2 regions of the Saccharothrix saharensis genome follow, and region 2 is predicted to be linked to the other one. Evidence: riboswitches for the same ligand, from Rfam matches in the RefSeq annotation. Region 2 holds a riboswitch; the other holds the start of a gene.
The links. A riboswitch is a leader RNA that binds a small molecule or an ion and turns the genes downstream of it on or off. The one in region 2 is predicted to bind thiamine pyrophosphate.
Positions count from the first base shown of each region.

Region 1: another riboswitch for thiamine pyrophosphate. It lies ahead of FHX81_RS37970 (ABC transporter substrate-binding protein); the one in region 2 lies ahead of thiO (glycine oxidase ThiO).

Region 1 is NZ_VFPP01000001.1:8,361,229-8,370,457, reverse strand. Features, by position in the region: gene thiG (thiazole synthase) at 1-561, shown strand, start outside; gene FHX81_RS37990 (tyrosine-protein phosphatase) at 561-1,316, shown strand; gene FHX81_RS37985 (MFS transporter) at 1,361-2,500, opposite strand; gene FHX81_RS37980 (ABC transporter ATP-binding protein) at 2,531-3,304, opposite strand; gene FHX81_RS37975 (ABC transporter permease) at 3,297-4,085, opposite strand; gene FHX81_RS37970 (ABC transporter substrate-binding protein) at 4,082-5,119, opposite strand; TPP riboswitch at 5,112-5,225, opposite strand; gene FHX81_RS37965 (serine hydrolase) at 5,505-6,380, shown strand; gene FHX81_RS37960 (class I SAM-dependent methyltransferase) at 6,424-7,173, shown strand; gene FHX81_RS37955 (DegT/DnrJ/EryC1/StrS family aminotransferase) at 7,219-8,328, opposite strand; gene FHX81_RS37950 (FAD-dependent monooxygenase) at 8,356-9,229, opposite strand, start outside.
Region 2 is NZ_VFPP01000001.1:4,375,584-4,384,812, forward strand. Features, by position in the region: gene thiD (bifunctional hydroxymethylpyrimidine kinase/phosphomethylpyrimidine kinase) at 1-50, shown strand, start outside; gene FHX81_RS19030 (hypothetical protein) at 219-476, shown strand; gene FHX81_RS19035 (VanZ family protein) at 511-1,071, shown strand; gene FHX81_RS19040 (helix-turn-helix domain-containing protein) at 998-1,582, opposite strand; gene FHX81_RS19045 (SRPBCC domain-containing protein) at 1,600-2,046, shown strand; gene FHX81_RS19050 (MarR family winged helix-turn-helix transcriptional regulator) at 2,199-2,630, opposite strand; gene thiG (thiazole synthase) at 2,689-3,444, opposite strand; gene thiS (sulfur carrier protein ThiS) at 3,446-3,646, opposite strand; gene thiO (glycine oxidase ThiO) at 3,643-4,650, opposite strand; TPP riboswitch at 4,636-4,747, opposite strand; gene thiE (thiamine phosphate synthase) at 4,792-5,451, shown strand; gene FHX81_RS19075 (dioxygenase family protein) at 5,451-6,206, shown strand; gene FHX81_RS19080 (S1 family peptidase) at 6,302-7,465, opposite strand; gene FHX81_RS19085 (threonine ammonia-lyase) at 7,996-8,919, shown strand; gene FHX81_RS19090 (MFS transporter) at 8,921-9,229, opposite strand, start outside.

The DNA of each region.
Region 1 (9,229 bases), 4.0 Mb from region 2:
GTGCTGCCCAACACGGCGGGCTGTCGCGGCGCGGCCGAGGCGGTGCTCACCGCGCGGCTGGCGCGCGAGGCGTTGGAGACCGACTGGGTCAAGCTGGAGGTCGTCGCGGACGAGCGGACGCTGCTGCCCGACGTGACCGAACTCGTGCTCGCGGCCGAGCAGTTGGTGGACGACGGCTTCACCGTGCTGCCCTACACCACGGACGACCCGATCGTGGCGCGGCGGTTGGAGGACGTGGGCTGCGCGGCCGTGATGCCGCTGGGTTCCCCGATCGGCACCGGTCGGGGCATCGCCAACCCGCACAACATCGAGATGATCGCGGACCAGGCGGGCGTGCCGGTGATCCTGGACGCGGGCATCGGCACCGCCAGCGACGCCGCGCTGGCCATGGAGCTGGGGTGTGCGGCCGTGCTGCTGGCCACGGCGGTCACCCGGGCCACCGAGCCCGAGCGGATGGCGCGGGCGATGGCCGACGGGGTGGCGGCCGGGTTCAACGCACGGTTGGCGGGCCGCATCCCCAAGCGGTACTGGGCGCAGGCGTCGTCGCCGGCGGTGGACTGATGGACGTGGCGTCGAGGTTCCTCGACATCGACGGCCTGTTCAACTTCCGCGACCTCGGCGGCTACCGCACGGAGGACGGGCGCTCGGTGGCGTGGGGGCGGCTGTACCGCTCCGACGGCCTGCACCGGCTCACCGGGCGGGGTGCGGCGGCGTTCCTGGCGCTGGGCGCGGCCACCGTGCTGGACCTGCGCACGGCCGCGGAGCTGAGCGAGCGGACGTGGGAGCCGCCGCCGGACTGGCCTGGGCGTCTGCTGCACGTGCCGCTGCTGCGTCGGGTGCCCGACTGGTCGGCGTTGCCGTCGGAGGAGTCGGCGCGCCCGGACTTCGCGGTGGACCACTACCGGGAGATCGCGGTCGAGGGTGCCTCCGGGTTGAGGGCGGCGGTCGAGGCGCTGGCCGCGCCGGACGCGCTGCCCGCGGTGTTCCACTGCGCGGCGGGCAAGGACCGGACCGGCGTGCTGGCCGCGTTCGTGCTGCGCCTGCTCGGCGTCCCGGCCGAGGACGTCGCCGACGACTACGCCCTGAGCGAGACCGCCACCGCCCGCTGGCAGGCGTCGGTGACGGCGGGCGGTGAGGACGACACCCGGACCCACTGGTCGCACGTCCCGCCGTCGATGCTGACCGCGAACCGGGAGACCATGCTGGGCTTCCTGCGGGCGATCGAGGACGAACACGGCTCACCCGCGGGCTTCGCGACCGCCCTGGGCCTCCGTCCCACCACCCTCGACCGCCTGCGGGCCGCACTGCTCGACTGACGGGGCCGACCTTCCGCCCGACCGGTCACCGACCACGCGTCGCGTCACCCGGCCGCGCGTCCCGGCCGGTCACGCAGCACCCCGGCCCCCGCCGACACCGCCAGCGCCAGCACGACCAGCGCCGCCACCGCGAGCCGCAGCGACGACGCCGCCGCGATCCCGCCGATCAAGGCCGGTCCGGCCAGGAAGCCCGAGTACCCGATCGTCGACACCACGGCGATCGCACCCGCCGGGTTGACCCGCCCGTCCGCGGCGGCGCTGAACAGCGTCGGCACGACCCCGGCCAGCGCGAGCCCCACCAACCCGAAGCCGACCACGCCCGCCGCCACGCCGGGACCGAGCAGCACCAGCCCGAGCCCCGCCGCCGCCAGCACGCCCGCCACCCGCACGTACCGCACCCGTCCCACCCGGTCGACGAACCGGTCCGCCACCAGCCGGCAGCACGCCATGGACAGGGAGAACGCGGCGAACCCCAGGGCCGCGACCGCCGGGCTGCCGCCGACCTCGTCCCGCAGGTAGACCGCGCTCCAGTCGTACACCGCGCCCTCGCACAGCAGGCTGCACAGGACCAGCAGCCCCAGCAGCACCAGCCGCCGGTCACGGCGCGGCGACCCGCGGCGCCCGACCTCGCGGTCCGGTGACGCGGGCAGCAGCCCGGCGGTCGCGGCCATCCCCGCCACCAGCAGCACCGAAGCGACCACCGGCAGGTGCACCGCGGGCGGCGCGCCGATCCCGGCGGCTCCCGCCCCGACCAGGGCACCCGCCAGCCCGCCGAAGCTGAACTGGGCGTGGAACGCCGCCATCACCTGCCGGCGGTACCGGCGCTCCACCTCGATCGCGGCGGTGTTCATCGCCACGTCCAGCATCCCGTTGCCGACGCCCAGACCGGCCAACGCCGCCGTCAGCAGCACGAGGTCCGGAGCCACCCCCACCGCCACGAGCGCCGCCGCGTACCCGACCAGCACCGCCCGCACGACCGCCGTGCTGCCGAACCGGGACACCAGCACACCGGACAGCGGCAGGCCGACCACCGCACCCGCGCTCAGGCCGAAGACCGCCACCGCGATGGCCGCCGGGCCCGCGCCCACCCGGTCCGCGATCGCGGGCACGCGCGAGGCCCAACTGGAGAACACCGCCCCGTTGACGAAGAACACCACCGCGACGCAGAACCTGGCCCGCCCCACCGGCACCACCTCCCCCGCCGACCGACCCGCTCAAACCTCCGGGTGCCGCCCGCGCAACGCGTTGAGCAGCACGTCCTCCAACTGCGCGAACCGCGGCTCGGTGATCACGTCCAGGCGTCGCGGGTGCGGCAGGTCGACCTCCACCTCCAGGTGCACCCGGGTGGGCCGGGGCGCGAGCACCAGCACCCGGTCGGACAGCAGCACCGCCTCGCGGATGTCGTGGGTGATCAGCAGCACGGTCCACTCGAACCCGGTGCGGACGCCCTCCAGCCACTCCTGCATGTCGGCACGGGTCAACGAGTCCAACGCGCCGAACGGCTCGTCCAGCAGCAGCACGGCCCGGTCCTGCACCACGGTGCGCAGCAGGGCCGCCCGCTGCCGCATGCCGCCGGACAGCTCCTGCGGGTGCGCCGACTCGAACCCGGCCAGGCCGAACGGCCCGAACAACGCGCGGGCCCGTTCCCGCGCGACCCGCCGGGGCACGCCCGCGACCTCCAGCCCCAACGTGGTGTTGTCCAGCACGGTCCGCCAGGGGAACAGCAGGTCCTGCTGCGGCATGTAGGCGAACGGGTCGCTGCGCCCGGTGGTGTCGCGCCCGTCCACGACCACCCGGCCCGCGTCCGGCCGCTCCAGCCCGGCGATGACGTTGAACAGCGTGGACTTGCCGCAGCCGCTCGGCCCGATCACCGAGACGAACTCGCCCGGCGCGATGTCGAAGCGGACGCCGTCGAGCACCGGCAGCACGCCCGCGTCGGTCCGGAACGACTTGTGCAGGTCCTCGACCGAGAGCTTGACCTCACCCACGACGCCTCTTCACGTGCCACGGGATGACCAGCCGCTCGACGAGGTGGGTCAGCCCGAACAAACCGATCGACAGCAGCGCGGTGACCACCACCGCCGCCAGCACCAGGTCGGTGCGGAAGGAGTTCTTCTGCAGGCTCATGAAGATGCCCAACCCCTCCTTGGCACCCGCGTACTCGGCGAACACCGCCCCGGTCACCGCGTAGGTGATGCCGATGCGCAACGCCGTGAAGAACGACGGCAGCGCGCCCGGCAGCCGCACGTACCGGAACCGCTGCCAGCGCGAGGCGCCCATGCTGCGCAGCAGGTCGGTCGCCTTGCGGTCGGTGGCGGCGAAGCCCTCGATCAGGCCGATCGCGATCGGGAAGAACGTCACCAGCGCGATCACCACCACCTTGGGCAGCAACCCGAAGCCGAACCAGATGATGAGCAGCGGCGCGATGACGATGATCGGGATCGTCTGCGACGCCACCAGCAACGGGGTGAGGGCGCGGCGCAGCCACCGGGAGAAGTCCACCGCGATGGCCAGCGCCCAGCTCAGCGCCAGCGAGCAGGCGAACCCGATGGCCGTCACCTGCAGCGTCGGCACCGTGTGGGTCCAGATCAGCTCGCGGTTGCGCCACCCCTGCTCCAGCACGCGCAGCGGCGAGGGCAGCACCTGCGGCCGGACGCCGGTGGACGTCACCGCCCACTGCCAGACGACGAGGCCGACCACCACGAGCACCAGCGGCGGGAGGACCGCGGTCAGCGTGCGCCGGGCCCTCCCGCGCGCGGGTGCGATCACGGTGAGGGCGCCAGGTAGTCGTTGGTGAACCAGGTCGAGAAGTCCGGCCGCTCGGTCAGCGGCGAGCCGTCCGGCCCGGCCAGGACGCCGGAGTCGTAGAGGAAGCCGGACAGGCCCGTCCAGATCTCGGCCGTCTGCGGCCCCACCACGCCGTTGGCGTCGAGCAGGTACTCCTCGGCCATCATCTTCACGCCGCGCGACACCATCTCCTGCTCGCCGAACGCGGCCGGATCGGCCTCCGCGAGCAGCGCCGCGCCGCGTGCCGGGTCCTCGGCGGCGAACTGGTAGCCGCGCTGCACGGCCTGGACGAACTTCTTGGCCGTGTCGCTGTTCTCGGCCAGCCACGGCGTCTTGCCGACCAGGATCACGTTGTAGGAGTCGGGGAAGCCGAAGTCGGTGTAGGAGAAGGTCTTGAACGGCGTGCCGCGCAGGTCGGCCTGCACGCCCTCGACGTTCAGGAACGGCTCGGTGAAGTCCGCTTCGCCCGCGTAGACGGCCTCGTAGGCGGCGGTGCCCAGCACGATGGTCTCGAACTCGCCCTTGCCGCCCGCGTTCTTGATGACCTCTCGCATCTTCGGCTCTTCGTAGGCCGCGCCGAAGCCGCCGTAGGTCTTGCCGTCGAGGTCGGCGGGGGTCTTGATGTCGGTGCGGTCACCGCGGACCGCGATCGCGGTGGCCCAGTGCTGCACGATCGCCATCACCGACGTGATGTCCGCGCCGGACGCCTTCGAGAAGCTGAACGAGTCCTGGAAGCTGATGCCGAAGTCGGCCGCGCCGGAGGAGACCAGCGTGTCCGGCGAGGTGTTGTTGTAGGGCAGCAGCTCCACGTCCAGCCCGGCCTCCTCGAACCACCCCTGCTTCTGGGCGATGAAGATGCCGGTGTGGTTGACGTTGGGCGTCCAGTCCAGCGCGAGGCGGACCTTCGGGCGGTTCTCCCCGCCCTGCGCGCCCCCGCCGTCGCTGCCGCAGGCCGTCAGGGCGACGGCGACCAGCGCGACCACGGCGGTGACGCCGAACCTGGTGAACGTGCGCATGCAAAATCCTCCCTACGCCGGTACGAACCGGGTCAGGTGCGAACGGTCGACGGCCGATCGTGCCGTCCTCTCAGCCCGGACGCGCAGGGCTCCCGCGGGGATGGCCCCACCCTACGCGGTGCGGCCGGGCGTCGACACCGGCCCACCCGTGGCGCGCCCCACCCGTTCGGGGTGCCGCACCGCGAGCCGGCGTTCCCGTGCCCCTGGTCCCGACCGGCGGCTCGACCGACGCGCCGGTTCCCGCCGGCGGGACGAGGAAAACGATGTCCGCGCACTTGGGAGAACCGCGCCGAAAAGGTTGTCCACGATCGTGCTTCGTCATCATGAGGATGGTCACCGGCAATTCGTGGTCGATGTGAGTGGCGTCCTGCTAACTTCCGTCGACATGATCCCGATCACCCGACGAATGGTCGCCGTCGCACTGCTCGCGGCCACCTTCGCCACGCCGCTGGTCGCCCCGGCGGCCAACGCCGCGCCCCCGGTCGCCGCCGGCGCCGTCGACCACGCCAACCCGATCACCGTCCCGGGCCACTTCGACTGGACGCTGCTCCACCGGATCCGCCGGGCGAACGCCTACGCCGAGAGCCGCCCCGGGTTCGCCGGGATCGTGGTGCGCGACCGCAAGACCGGCGCGGTCTGGCGCAACACCCACTCGGACGTGCTCATCTGGGCCTGCTCCACGCCCAAGCTCGCCATGGTCGTGGACCTCCTGCTGCGCGACGACGCGGGCACCGTCACGTTGACCGCGGAAGACCGCGACCTCATGCACCGCATGCTGAACTCCAGCGACGACGCCGCGGCGCACACGCTGTGGACCCGCTACGGCGGCGAGCAGGAGTTCGCCGCCCGCTTCCCGTCCTACGGCATGACCGACATGCGGTTCACCGACGAGCACCCGCACCACTGGGGCTGGATCCTCACCACGGCCGACGACCTGGACCGGCTGGTCAACTACGTGCTGACCAGGCTGCCGGCCCGGCACCGCGACTACATCGTCAACGAGATGCGCGCGGTCGACGCCAACCAGCAGTGGGGCGTGTGGGGCGCGGGCGCCGCGGCCCGACCGGGCAACAAGAACGGCTGGTCCGACGACAACGACGACGGTTCGTGGCTGATGAACTCGGTGGGCTTCGTCGGCCCCGACGAGCGCTACACGCTCGCCGTCATGAACAACACCCAGGTCGTCGACAACGGTTACGACGTCGGTATGGAAACGACCACCGAAATCAGCCGGATCATGTTCGACGGCTATTTCCGCTGATCCGGTCGTAATCGCCGGCGCGCGCCGTGCCACGATGGGACTCATGTCCCACGCAGCCGAGGAAGACGCCCTGGTCGCCATTCCGTCGCGAGCCGGCGATTACGACAGCCTGGCCGAGGGGTACACGGCCGAGAACGAGACCAGCATCATCAACGCCTATTACGAACGGCCCGCGGCCCTCGCGCTGGCCGGTGACGTGGCCGGCCGGCGGGTCCTGGACGCCGGGTGCGGTTCCGGGCCCCTGTTCGCGGCGCTGCGCGAGCGGGGCGCCGCGGTGAGCGGCTTCGACGGCAGCGCCGGGATGCTGGCGCAGGCCCGGCGCCGGCTCGGCCCCGACGCGGACCTGCGCGTGGTCGACCTGGCCGGCCCGCTGCCCTACCCCGACGACGAGTTCGACGACGTCATGGCGTCCCTGGTCCTGCACTACCTGCGGGACTGGGGTCCTCCGCTGGCCGAGCTGCACCGCGTGCTCAAGCCCGGCGGGCGGCTGATCGCCTCGGTCAACCACCCCACCCTGATCAACGTCATCCGGCGCATGACCGGGCCGCGGCCGGACTACTTCGCCACGGCCGACCGGGTGGAGGAGTGGACCATGGGCGGCCAGACCGCCGAGCTGACCTTCTGGGACCGGCCGCTGCACGCGATGACCGACGCGTTCACCGCGGCGGGCTTCCGGATCTCGGTCGTCCACGAACCCCGGCCCGTGCCCGAGGCGCGGGAGCTGTTCGGGGAGGAGTTCCACCTCCTCGACACGTTCCCGAGCTTCCTGTTCTTCGTCCTGCACGCGGAGTAGGCGGGCGGACCGGGGCACGCGCGCCGGTCCGCCCACCGCTCGGCCTCACAGCGTCGCCAGCACCTCGATGAGCGCGTCGATCACCTTGTCCTGCAGGTCTTCCGGCAGCGACGGGTACATCGGCAGCGAGAAGATCTCGTCCGCCAGCCGCTCGGTCACCGGCAGGTCGCCCGCCTGGTACCCGAGGTGCGCGAAGCCGGACATCGTGTGCACGGGCCAGCGGTAGCTCACGTTCAGCTCGATGCCGTAGCCGCGCAGCCGCTCGATGATCTCGTCCCGCCGCGGGTGGCGGACCACGTAGAGGTAGTACACGTGGTCGTTGCCCGCGGTGATCGCGGGCAGCACGAGGTCGGTGTCCGACAGCCGCTCGGCGTAGCGGGCGGCGACCCGGCGGCGGCCGGCGAGGTAGTCGTCGAACCGGCGCAGCTTGCGGCGCAGGATCTCCGCGTGCACCTCGTCCAAGCGGCTGTTGTGGCCCGGCGTGGACGTCACGTAGTACTGCTTCTCCATGCCGTAGTAGCGCAGCCGGCGCAGCGACTCCGCGACCTCGTCCTGGTCGGTGACCACGGCGCCGCCGTCGCCGTAGGCGCCGAGGACCTTGGTCGGGTAGAACGAGAACGCCGCCGCGTCGCCCATGGTCCCGGCGATCCGGCCGTGGTGGGTCGCGCCGTGCGACTGCGCGCAGTCCTCCAGCACCACCAGGCCGTGCTCGGCCGCCAGGGCGGTCAACGGCGCCATGTCCACGCACTGGCCGTACAGGTGCACCGGCAGCAGGCACTTGGTCCGCTCGGTGATGGCGGCGGCGACCAGGTCGGTGTTCATCAGGTAGTCCTCGGCGCGGATGTCGACGAAGACCGGCGTCGCGCCGACCTGGTCGATGGCCACGACGGTGGGCGCGGCGGTGTTGGACACGGTGATCACCTCGTCACCGCGGCCCACACCGAGCGCGCGCAGCCCCAGCACGAGCGCGTTGGTGCCGTTGTCGCAGCTCACACAGTGCCGCAGCCCGTGCCGTTCGGCGTACTCGCGCTCGAAGCCCTGCACGCTGTCGCCGAGCACCAGCCGGCCGGACCGGAACACGGTGTCGACGGCGTCGAGGATGTCCGCGCGCTCGGCCTCGTACTCGGGAAGGTAGTCCCACACAGCAGTCGTCATCTGACAGGTTCGCCTCTCGTGTTGGATCTAGTGGCCGGCGTCGGCGAGGTCGACGGGGCGGGTGGCCGCGGGCAGCCCGAAGCCGCGGGAGCCGTGCAGCGGCGCGACCCGGTCGAGCAGGTCGGACGGGGAGAGCGCCCGCAGCATCTCGTTGCGCTGCCGCGCCTCCTCTCCCGCCACGTGGTACAGCTGCGTGCCGATCTCGGTGGACACGTGCTGCGCGAACGCGGCACGTTCGCGACGCACGTCGTTGTAGCGCTCCAACGTCGTGGTGACTTCGGCCGCGTGCTCGCCCAGCACCCGGCCGAGCACCACGGCGTCCTCCAGCGCCATGCAGGCGCCCTGCGCGGCGTACTGGAGCATCGGGTGGGCGGCGTCGCCGAGCAGGGCGACGCGGCCGTCGACCCACCGGTCCAGCCGGCCCCGGTCGCACAGCACCCAGGTCCGCCAGTCGCGGCCGAGGTGCAGCAGCCGCCGCGCGACCGGGGGCAGCCGGTGGAACAGGTTGCGGACGCGGTCGGTGGGCACCGGGTCGCCGACCACCGCCCGGCTCGCGCCGTCGTCGACCGTGGCGGCCAGGTTGAGCAGCTCGCCGCGGGCGATCGGGTAGTGCACGAAGTGCCACTTCGGCCCGGCCCACAACGTGACCCGGTTGGCGCGCAGGTCCTCGGGCACCTCGCCCATCGGGACCACGCAGCGGTAGATCGTGTGCCCGGAGACCCGGGGCGGCCCGTCGCCGACGAGCTGACCGCGCACCGCGGAGCGGATGCCGTCCGCGCCGATCAGCAGGTCACCGGCCACCTGGCGGCCGTCGGCGAGCACCGCCCGCACCCCGTCGGCGTCCTGCTCGTAGCCCACCACGGCGTGGTCGGCGAGCAGGTCGACGCCGGGGTGCTGCCGG
Region 2 (9,229 bases):
TGGGTGCTGGTGTCGGTCCCGTGTCGCCGTTGTGGCGGTTGGAGGGCTAGCCGCGGAGGGGTGGCGGTCGACCTGACCGGCGCTCCGGAGACGATGCCGGCGATGCTGTGCGCGGGCGCTCGACGCCCGCGCACAGCGCCGCTGGACGACCGGACGGCCGAGTTTCGGGCGAGAGCGGCTGACTGTGTACCTGGTCGAGGACGAGGTGCAGGGGGCTCGTGCGGCGGGTCACCGGGCGGTTCACGGGCGGTGAGCTGCTGTCCGACGTGTACGGGTCGTTCGGGATCAGGGTGCAGCGGTTCGTGCCGGCGGTGCGGCGGGCGGGGGCGACGCCGCGCTGGGGGATGGACGACCCGACCGCCGTCGAGGGTTGGCACGCGGGGTTGCGGTGCGTGGGGCGGTTCCCGATGTGGGCGGTTGCCGGAGGTCGGGGACGTGGGCCGGGTGCCGCGGTACCGGTTCTAAGGTTGCTCTAAGCCACCGGTGCGGGGTTCGCGCGTCTTGTAGGGCATGAGCGCAGTCGGTCAGGACGCCTACATCGCCGAGTTGGTGTTGAACCAGCCCGAGACCGTGGCGGCGCTGTTCTCGGGGGCGGTGCTGCTGGGCGCGGTCGGGTTCGTGCTGGCGCGGTACCGGGGGTGGGCGGCGCTGCCCGCGGTGCTGGCCGGGTTCGGGTTGGCGCTGGCGGTGGCCGCGACGCTGGCGCGGCCGGGTGGGACGTTCACGGTGGTGACGACGGACCCGATCGGGATGTGCGTGGGGAACGAGTTCTCGCTGACCGGGTCGTTGCAGCGGTTGAACCTGGTGATGCTGGTGCCGTTCGCGTTCTTCGCCACGCTGGCCACGCGGCGGCCGTGGGCGGTGCTGGGCGTGTCGGCGGCGTTCAGCGCGTCGGTGGAGTTCGTGCAGGCCCTGACCGCGATCGGGGTGTGCGAGGCGCAGGACTTCCTCAACAACACCGCGGGCGCGTTCTTCGCCGTGCTGGTGGGGTGGCTGGTCACAGCCGCCGCAGGTAGCCCTCGTACAACGCGCGCAGGTCGACCGTCCCGGGGTCCAGCAGCCACAGGGTGAGCGCGCCTTCGAGGAACGCCACCAGCTCGGTCGCGCGGTCCTCGCCGAGCCGTGCGGCGAAGGCCCGGCGCAGGGCCCGGTTGCGGGCCAGGAAGCGGGCGCGGACGTCCGTGTCGCCCGCCAGGTGCTCGGCTTGGAGCACGACGTGGAGCGTGGCCAGGCCCTTGTGCGCCATCGTGTAGTCGGCGTCGGCCAGCAGCGCGGCTTTGAGCCCTTCGACGCCTTGGTCGGCGTGCCGGCTGACGCGGGCGGCGGCGCGGGCGTCGAACTCGTCGAGGACGGCTTTGAGCAGGTTCTCCTTGGAGCCGAAGTGGTGGATGAGGGCGGACGGCGTGACGCCCGCGCGGGCGGCGATGGCGGCCACGCCGGTGCCCGCGTAGCCCTGGGCGCCGAACAGCTCGATGGCGGCGTCGACCAGCGCGCGACGCCGTTCGACGCCGCGTTGCTGGACCTGACCCTTGACCCCGGCGATGGTCGGGAGTTTATCGGGGTGACGGCCGACCGCGCGCATGATTATCCTGCACGACCATGCAGGGAAATGAGTTGAGGACGACGATCTCGATCGACGCGCCGATCGGGCGGGTGTGGGCGGTGCTGACGGACTTCCCGCGGTACCGGGAGTGGAACTCGCTGATCGAGTACGTGTCGGGGGTGGCGGTGGCGGGCGCGGAGGTGCGCACGCGGGCCGCTTGGGGGTCGCCCGCGGAACGCGAGTTCGAGGGGCGGATCACGGCCGTCGAGCCGCCGCGGCTGCTCGCGTCGGAGGGCGGCGACCCGGAGCTGTTCTTCGGCCGGCACCGGTGGGAGCTGGCGGAGGAGGCGCCGGGCGTGACGCGGCTGGTGAACCGGGAGACGTGGACCGGGCCGTTGGCGGCTTCGGTGTACGCGTCGAGCCGGGAGCTGCTGACCGGGGAGTTCGACGCGTTCAACCGGGCACTGAAGGCGGAAGCGGAACGGCTCGCGCGGACCGCGTGAACGCTGCGCAGGCGTCCCCGGCAAGGGGACCCCTGTTCTTCATTCTGCCAGGTGGGTCCGACAATTCCGGGCGGTGCGGGCAGGTCCGGAACGGGCAAGTTCGCAGCAGGCCGGGCAGGCCCGGAGGGGCAGGGGTCTCGGCGCGACCCGGATCAGCCGGCCTCGCCGACCAGTTCCTCCAACGCGGGCAGGGCGTTCACCAGGGCGTCCCGGTGCTCGGGGCTCAGCTCCTCGATCCGCCGCTGCAGCTCCCGCACCCGCGCCGACCGCACCCCGGACACCATGGTCACGCCCTCCGGCGTCGGCGTCGCCAGCCACGCCCGCCCGTCCTGGGGGTCCGGTTCCCGCCGCACGTACCGGGCCTCCACCAGCGCCGCCACGATCCGCGACAACGTCGGCGGCGCGACGCCTTCCTTGGCGGCCAGGTCACCCAGCCTCATCGGGCCGCACCGCGCCAACGTGGCCAGCGCCGACACCGCGCCCGGCCCGAGACCGGGCGAGCCGGTGCGCCGCAGCAGCCGGGAAAGCCTGCCGATCGCGAGGTACAGCCGGGCGGTGGCGTCCTCGACCTGGTCGGCCGTCACGGCACTCCTCCTCGGGCAGACGGACACGGGCGAGCGTCCATCATGCCGTGCCCGGCAATCACCCCACTGCCGGACTCGACGCGTGCGCCCAGAAACGCTTCGGGATCCGCCCCGCCAACCGGGCCAGCCGGCCGGCCTCCACGCCCGCCCGCATCGCCGCCGCCATCCGCTCGGGGTCCTGCGCCCTGGTCACGGCGGTCGCCAGCAGCACGGCCGAACAGCCGAGCTCCATCGCCAGCGCCGCGTCCGACGCCGTGCCCACGCCCGCGTCCAGGATCACCGGCACGGAGGCGCGCGACACGATCAGCTCGATGTTGTGCGGGTTGCGGATGCCCAGCCCCGTCCCGATCGGCGAACCGAGCGGCATCACGGCGGCGCAGCCGACCTGTTCCAGCCGCAGCGCCAGCACCGGGTCGTCGTTGGTGTAGGGCAGCACCACGAACCCGTCGTCGACCAGCTTCTCGGCCGCGTCCAGCAGTTCCACCGGGTCGGGCAGCAGGGTCTGGTCGTCGGCGACGACCTCCAGCTTCACCCAGTCCGTCTCCAGCGCCTCGCGCGCCAACCGGGCCGTCAGCACCGCTTCGGCGGCGGTGCGGCAGCCGGCCGTGTTGGGCAGCGCCGACACGCCCAGCCGCCCCAGCAGGTCGAGCACGCCGCCGCCGGACGCGTCCAGCCGCCGCATCGCGACCGTGGTCAGCTCCGTGCCGGACGCCACCAGCGCGCGTTCCAGCACCGACAGGTTCGCCGCGCCTCCGGTGCCCATGACCAGCCGCGAGCCGAACTCGCGGCCCGCGATCACCAACGGGTCGTCCACGTCACCCTCCCTGCACGGCGGTCAGCACCTCGACCGCGGCCCCGTCCGGCACGACGGTCGTCGCCCACGCCGCGCGCGGCACGACCTCGCCGTCCAGCGCGACCGCGACACCCCGGGGCGGCGCGTCGAGCAGCGCGAGCACGGCGGCGACGGTGGACCCGTCGGCCAGTTCCCGCTCCAGACCGTTGACCTTCGCCTTCACCGGTTGTTCCCTCCTTCGCCGAGCAGGTCGAGCACCCGCCGCGCCGTGACGGGCGCGAGCAGCAGGCCGTTGCGGTGGTGGCCGGTGGCGGCCAGCACGCCGGGTTCGAGCCACTTCACGACCGGCGCGTTGTCGGGGCTGCCCGCGCGGAACCCGGCGGCGGCCTCGGTCAGCGCGTACTCGGCGATGCCCGGCCACACCACCTCGGCGTCGCGCAGCAGGTCCCGCACGCCGCCGACGGTGACGTCGCCGTCGAACCCGGCCTCGTACTGGGTCGCGCCGAGCACGAACCCGCCCTCGCGCGGCACCAGGTAGACGGGGCGGCCGGACACCTGCGCGCGGATCGTGTGCCGGGGCGGCGGCAACGCGCCCGGCCGGGCCGACAGGCGCAGGATCTCGCCCTTCACCGGCCGGATCACGTCCCGCAGCGACGGGTGCAGGTCGCGGCTCCACGCGCCGGCCGCGATCACCGTCACGTCCCGGTCCTCGTCCGCTTCGTCGGCGAAGACGACGCCGTCGGCGGCGCAGGCCTCCCGCAGGGCGCGCAGCAGCGCCCGGTTGTCCACGGCCACGTCGCCCGGCACGGACAGTCCACTCCGGACCGACCCGAGACCGGGTTCCAGCGCCCGCAGCTCGCGGCCCGTCACCTTCGACGCCGACCGGCCCATCCGCTCCAGGTAGGCGCGCAGCTGGTCCAGCACCTCGACGTCGGCCCGGTCGACCGCCACCGCCAACGTGCCCGCCGGGGTGAGCTCCACGCCGAGCGAGCGCGCGAACCCGGGCCACAGCTGCAACGACTCGACGCCGAGCGCCAGCACGTCCTCGTCACCCGGCCACGCCTCGGTGATCGGCGCGAGCATGCCGCCCGCGACCCACGAACCGCCGTGCGGCGACCCGCGGTCGACGACCCGCACGGCGTACCCGGCGCGGGCGGCGTACCAGGCCGCGGACAGGCCGATGACGCCACCGCCGAGGACGGTCACTCGCATTGCCAAGGCACTCACGCTCCCTGCGCCGGCATGACCCGGATCAGGTTCGACGGTCGGAGCGGACCACGCTCCCTCTCAGCCCGGTGTCCTCCAGGCTCCCGTGCGGACCTTCTCCACCGTAGCGCACGCGACGGCCCGCCGGTTACCGTGCCGCCCGTGCCAGGACTCGACGGAACGCGGATCAGGCGGCGGCTCGCCGACGCACGGCTCTACCTCTGCACGCCGGCGCGGCCCGACCTCGCCGAGTTCGCGGACGCCGCGCTCGCGGGCGGGGTGGACGTCGTGCAGTTGCGGGACAAGGGCTTGGAGGCCAGGCAGGAGATCGCCGCGCTGGAGGTGCTCGCGGAGGCGTGCGCGCGGCACGGCGCGCTGCTCGCGGTGAACGACCGCGCGGACGTGGCGCTGGCCGTGGACGCGGACGTGCTGCACCTGGGCCAGGACGACCTGCCGGTGCCGTCGGCCCGCCGGGTCGTCGGCGAGGACGTGGCGATCGGCCGGTCGACGCACGACGTCGGGCAGGCGCGTGCGGCGGCCGTCGAGCCGGGCGTGGACTACTTCTGCACTGGCCCGTGCTGGCCGACGCCGACGAAGCCGGGCCGTCCCGCGCCGGGGCTGGACCTGGTGCGCGCCACGGCGGGCACGACCGACCGGCCGTGGTTCGCCATCGGCGGCATCGACGCCGAGCGGCTGCCGGAGGTGCTGGCCGCGGGCGCGGAGCGGGTCGTGGTGGTGCGCGCCATCACGGAGGCCGAGGACCCGCACGCCGCCGCAGCATGGTTGAAACTTCAACTAAAGGGCGTACAGTCGTCGGCGTGATGCCCGTGCTGTACCTGGGCCACGGGGCTCCCCCGCTGGCCGACGACGAACGGTGGACCGGCGAGCTCAGGTCGTGGTCCGCGACGCTGCCGCGCCCCGGGTCGATCCTGGTCGTCTCGGCGCACTGGGAGAACGACCCGCTCACCCTGGGCGCGACCACGACCGTGCCGCTCACCTACGACTTCCGGGGCTTCCCCCGGCGGTACTACGAGGTGACCTACGACGCGCCGGGCGCGCCGGAACTGGCCCGCGAGGTCGCGGGGCTGGTCGGCCGGCCGGTGGCGCGCGACGAGGCGCGCGGGCTCGACCACGGCGCGTACGTGCCGCTGAAGGAGATGTTCCCCGAGGCGGACGTGCCGGTGCTGCAGATGTCGATGCCCAGCCTCGACCCGCGCGAGCTGTTCGACGTGGGCCGGCGGCTCGCGCCGCTGCGCGAGCAGGGCGTGCTGATCGTCGGCAGCGGGTTCATGACGCACAACCTGAGCTGCGTGGACATGTCCGTCGGCCCGGACTGCGCGCCGCCGTCGTGGTCGGCCGAGTTCGACGACTGGGCGGGCCGGGCGCTGGCCGCCGGCGACGTGGACGCGGTGCTGGACTTCGAGCGCAAGGCACCCGCCGCGGGCGTCGCGCACCCGCGCACCGAGCACTTCGCGCCGCTGTTCGTGTCACTGGGCGCGAGCGCCGCGCAGGAGGCCACGACCACCGTCGAGGGCTTCTGGTACGGGCTGTCCAAGCGGTCCGTGCAGTTCGCCTGACACACCTCCGGCACGAGGAACGCCCCCGGACCGACGGCCCGGGGGCGTTCTCGAAGCGGTGCGCGGCCCGCAGGGGCAACCGACCGCGCTCCAGGTCAGCCGCGGGTCAGGCTCAACCCGTAAGCCGACAGGATCTCGCCGACCGGCTGGAAGTAGGTCGTGCCGCCGGAGGAGCAGTTGCCCGAACCGCCGGAGGTCACGCCCTGGGCCTGGCTGTAGCCGGAGCCCGCGACCCACGAGCCGCCCGAGTCACCGGGCTCCGCGCAGGCGTTGGTGCGGGTCAGGCCGGACACCGTGCCCTGCGGGTAGTTCACCGTCGAGTTCTTCGCCTGGACGGTGCCGCAGCGCCAGCCGGTGGTCGAGCCGGAGCGGCAGATCGCCGCGCCGACCGCCGCCGAGGTGGAGCCGGTCACGGTGACGTTGGAGCCGTTGTAGCGGTTGACCCACGGCCGCGAGGTCCAGTTGGAGTTCGTCCGCACCCAGGCGTAGTCGTTGCCGGGGAAGGACGAGCCCGCGAAGGAACCCTGCGAGACGCGGTTGAAGCCGGTCGTCGCGTTGCCCACGCGCCCGCAGTGACCCGCGGTGACGAAACCGCCGCTGACCGCGAAGCCGACCGAGCACCGGCCGCTGCCGATGTAGTAGGCGTCGCCGCCGCGCGTGTCGTAGAGGGTCGTCGGGCTCTGGTCGACCTCGACCACCCGCACCGCCGGGCTGACCGACTTGGCCGCCGCCAGGAACGACTCCGCCGCCGCGTCGCGCTGCGAGCGGTTGACCTCGACCACGACCGAGTTCGTCTGCTCGTCGACCCGCCAGCCGGTGATCGACTTCGGCGCCGCCAGCGTGTCGATCGACGACTTCGCGCCGCTGAGCTGCTGGTGGGAGAAGGCCACGTACTTGGCGTCGGCGCCCGCGGCCTTCGCCGCGCCCGCCTTCGCCGGGTCGGCCACGGCGACGACCAGCTTGCCGGTCGCCTGGTTGATCCACGACCCCGCGTAGGCGCTGCCGACCGCGGACCGCACCGCGGACTCGACCTCACCCGCGCGGGCGTCGCTCGCCAAACGGGCGGTGATCTGTTCGGCGTTCAGGCCCAGGTCGCGTTGCACCGCTTGGAGCAACTCGGCGGGGTAGCTCTCCGTGTCGGCCGGGCTCGCGCCCTGGGGCGCGGCAGGCGCCGCGATGGCCGGTACGCTGAGAGCTGTAGCCGCGCCGACGGCAAGCAGGACGGCCGTCGCGTGGCGGACCGCACTCGTGCGGTTCATTAGGCGTCTCCCTCATCTTCGGGTGCAGGGAACCCGAGAGCCTGGTTGCAGGGACCGCTCTCGGGGGCTCTAGGGGGACGGGTGGTGGGGCGGCGGCAGGGGTCGCCCCACCCTCTTACTTCTCGCCCGGGTCGTCGCTCGGGCCCGCGAATCCGCCGCAGCGCCCAGTGAGGCGCACCGCGACAACCGCTCTCGCGCGTCTCGCATGGCACTCCTCCCCGGTCCCTACCGGCCAGTACTCGCCCGTTCGAGCGACGTTATGACTCCGTAACCTGTTACGGTCCGAGCCATCTGAGGGCGAAGTGTGTCACAGGACACGCCTATATGACTGCGCTGTGTAGCGTTTGACAGTTAACTCTCACTCAAGGTAGTGATTCGATCACCGATTCGGGCGGTTTTGCCAGATGTAAGCGATTCGGTGAAGCAAGCCACGGACGTGTGAATGTTGTTGGCCCGGGCGGGTGAGGCAGGAGGAGTTCCGGTAACCACCCGTGTAGTCGCGACACCGCCGCAGGGGTGAGGATCGACGCATGGGACTCGTCACGATCTCCGACATCCGGGCCGCCGCCGACCGCATCGTGGGCGCGGCGGTCCGCACTCCCCTGCTGCGGTTCGACGACGGGTTGTGGCTCAAGCCGGAGAGCCTGCAGCCCGTCGGCGCGTTCAAGATCCGCGGCGCCTACAACGCGCTGGCGCGGCTGCCCGAGGACGTGCGGGCGCGGGGCGTCGTCGCCTACTCCAGCGGCAACCACGCGCAGGCCGTCGCGTACGCGGCGAAGCTGTTCGGCGTGCCCGCGGCGATCGTCGTGCCCGACACCACGCCCCGGGTCAAGGTCGACGCGACCCTCTCGCACGGCGCGGAGGTCGTGCAGGTGCCCATGGCGCGGCGCGAGTCGCGGGCCGCCGAGCTGGTCGCCGAACGGGGCGCGACGCTGATCCCGCCGTTCGACCACCCGGACGTCATCGCCGGTCAGGGCACGGTCGGGCTGGAGGTGGTGGCCGAGCTGCCGGACGTGGCCGAGGTGCTGGTGCCGGTCAGCGGCGGCGGGCTGGTCTCCGGGGTGGCGGCGGCGGTGAAGGCGCTCAGCCCGGCCACGCGGGTGATCGGCGTGGAGCCGGAGCTCGCGGGTGACGCGGCCGAGTCGCTGCGGGTCGGCGCGCTGGTCCGGTGGCCCGCCGACGACCGGGCCCGCACGATCGCCGACGGCCTGCGCGCCGAGCCGTCCGAGCTGACGTTCGAGCACATGCGCGCTTACGTGGACGACATCGTGACGGTGTCCGAGGAGCAGATCGGCGCGGCGGTGGGCGTGCTGGCGCGGCGGGCGCGGCTCGTCGTGGAGCCCAGCGGCGCGGTCACCGTCGCCGCCCACCTCGCGCGACCGTCCGCCGGCCCGACCGTCGCCGTGCTGTCCGGCGGGAACGTCGACCCGGAGGTGTTCGCCCGGTACCTGTGAGTCAGTCGGGCAGGCGCGCGGGCGGGGCGTCGACGCCGCAGCTGTGGCACTCGGGCGCCGGTTTGAGCACGCGGTTGTCCGTGCCGAGGGCCAGCAGCCCGCCGACGATCGACGCGACCGCGCACACCAGCAGGGCCGTCCGCCAGCCCTCGGTGAGCGCGGCCGGGTCGGCGTACTGCGCGCCGGTCAGCCCCGCCACCGCGGGCAGCACGGCCACCGCGAGCAGGCTGCCGGTGCGGGCGACGGCGTTGTTCACGCCCGAGGCGACCCCCGCGTACCGGTCGGGCGCGGCGGCCAGCACGGTCGCCGT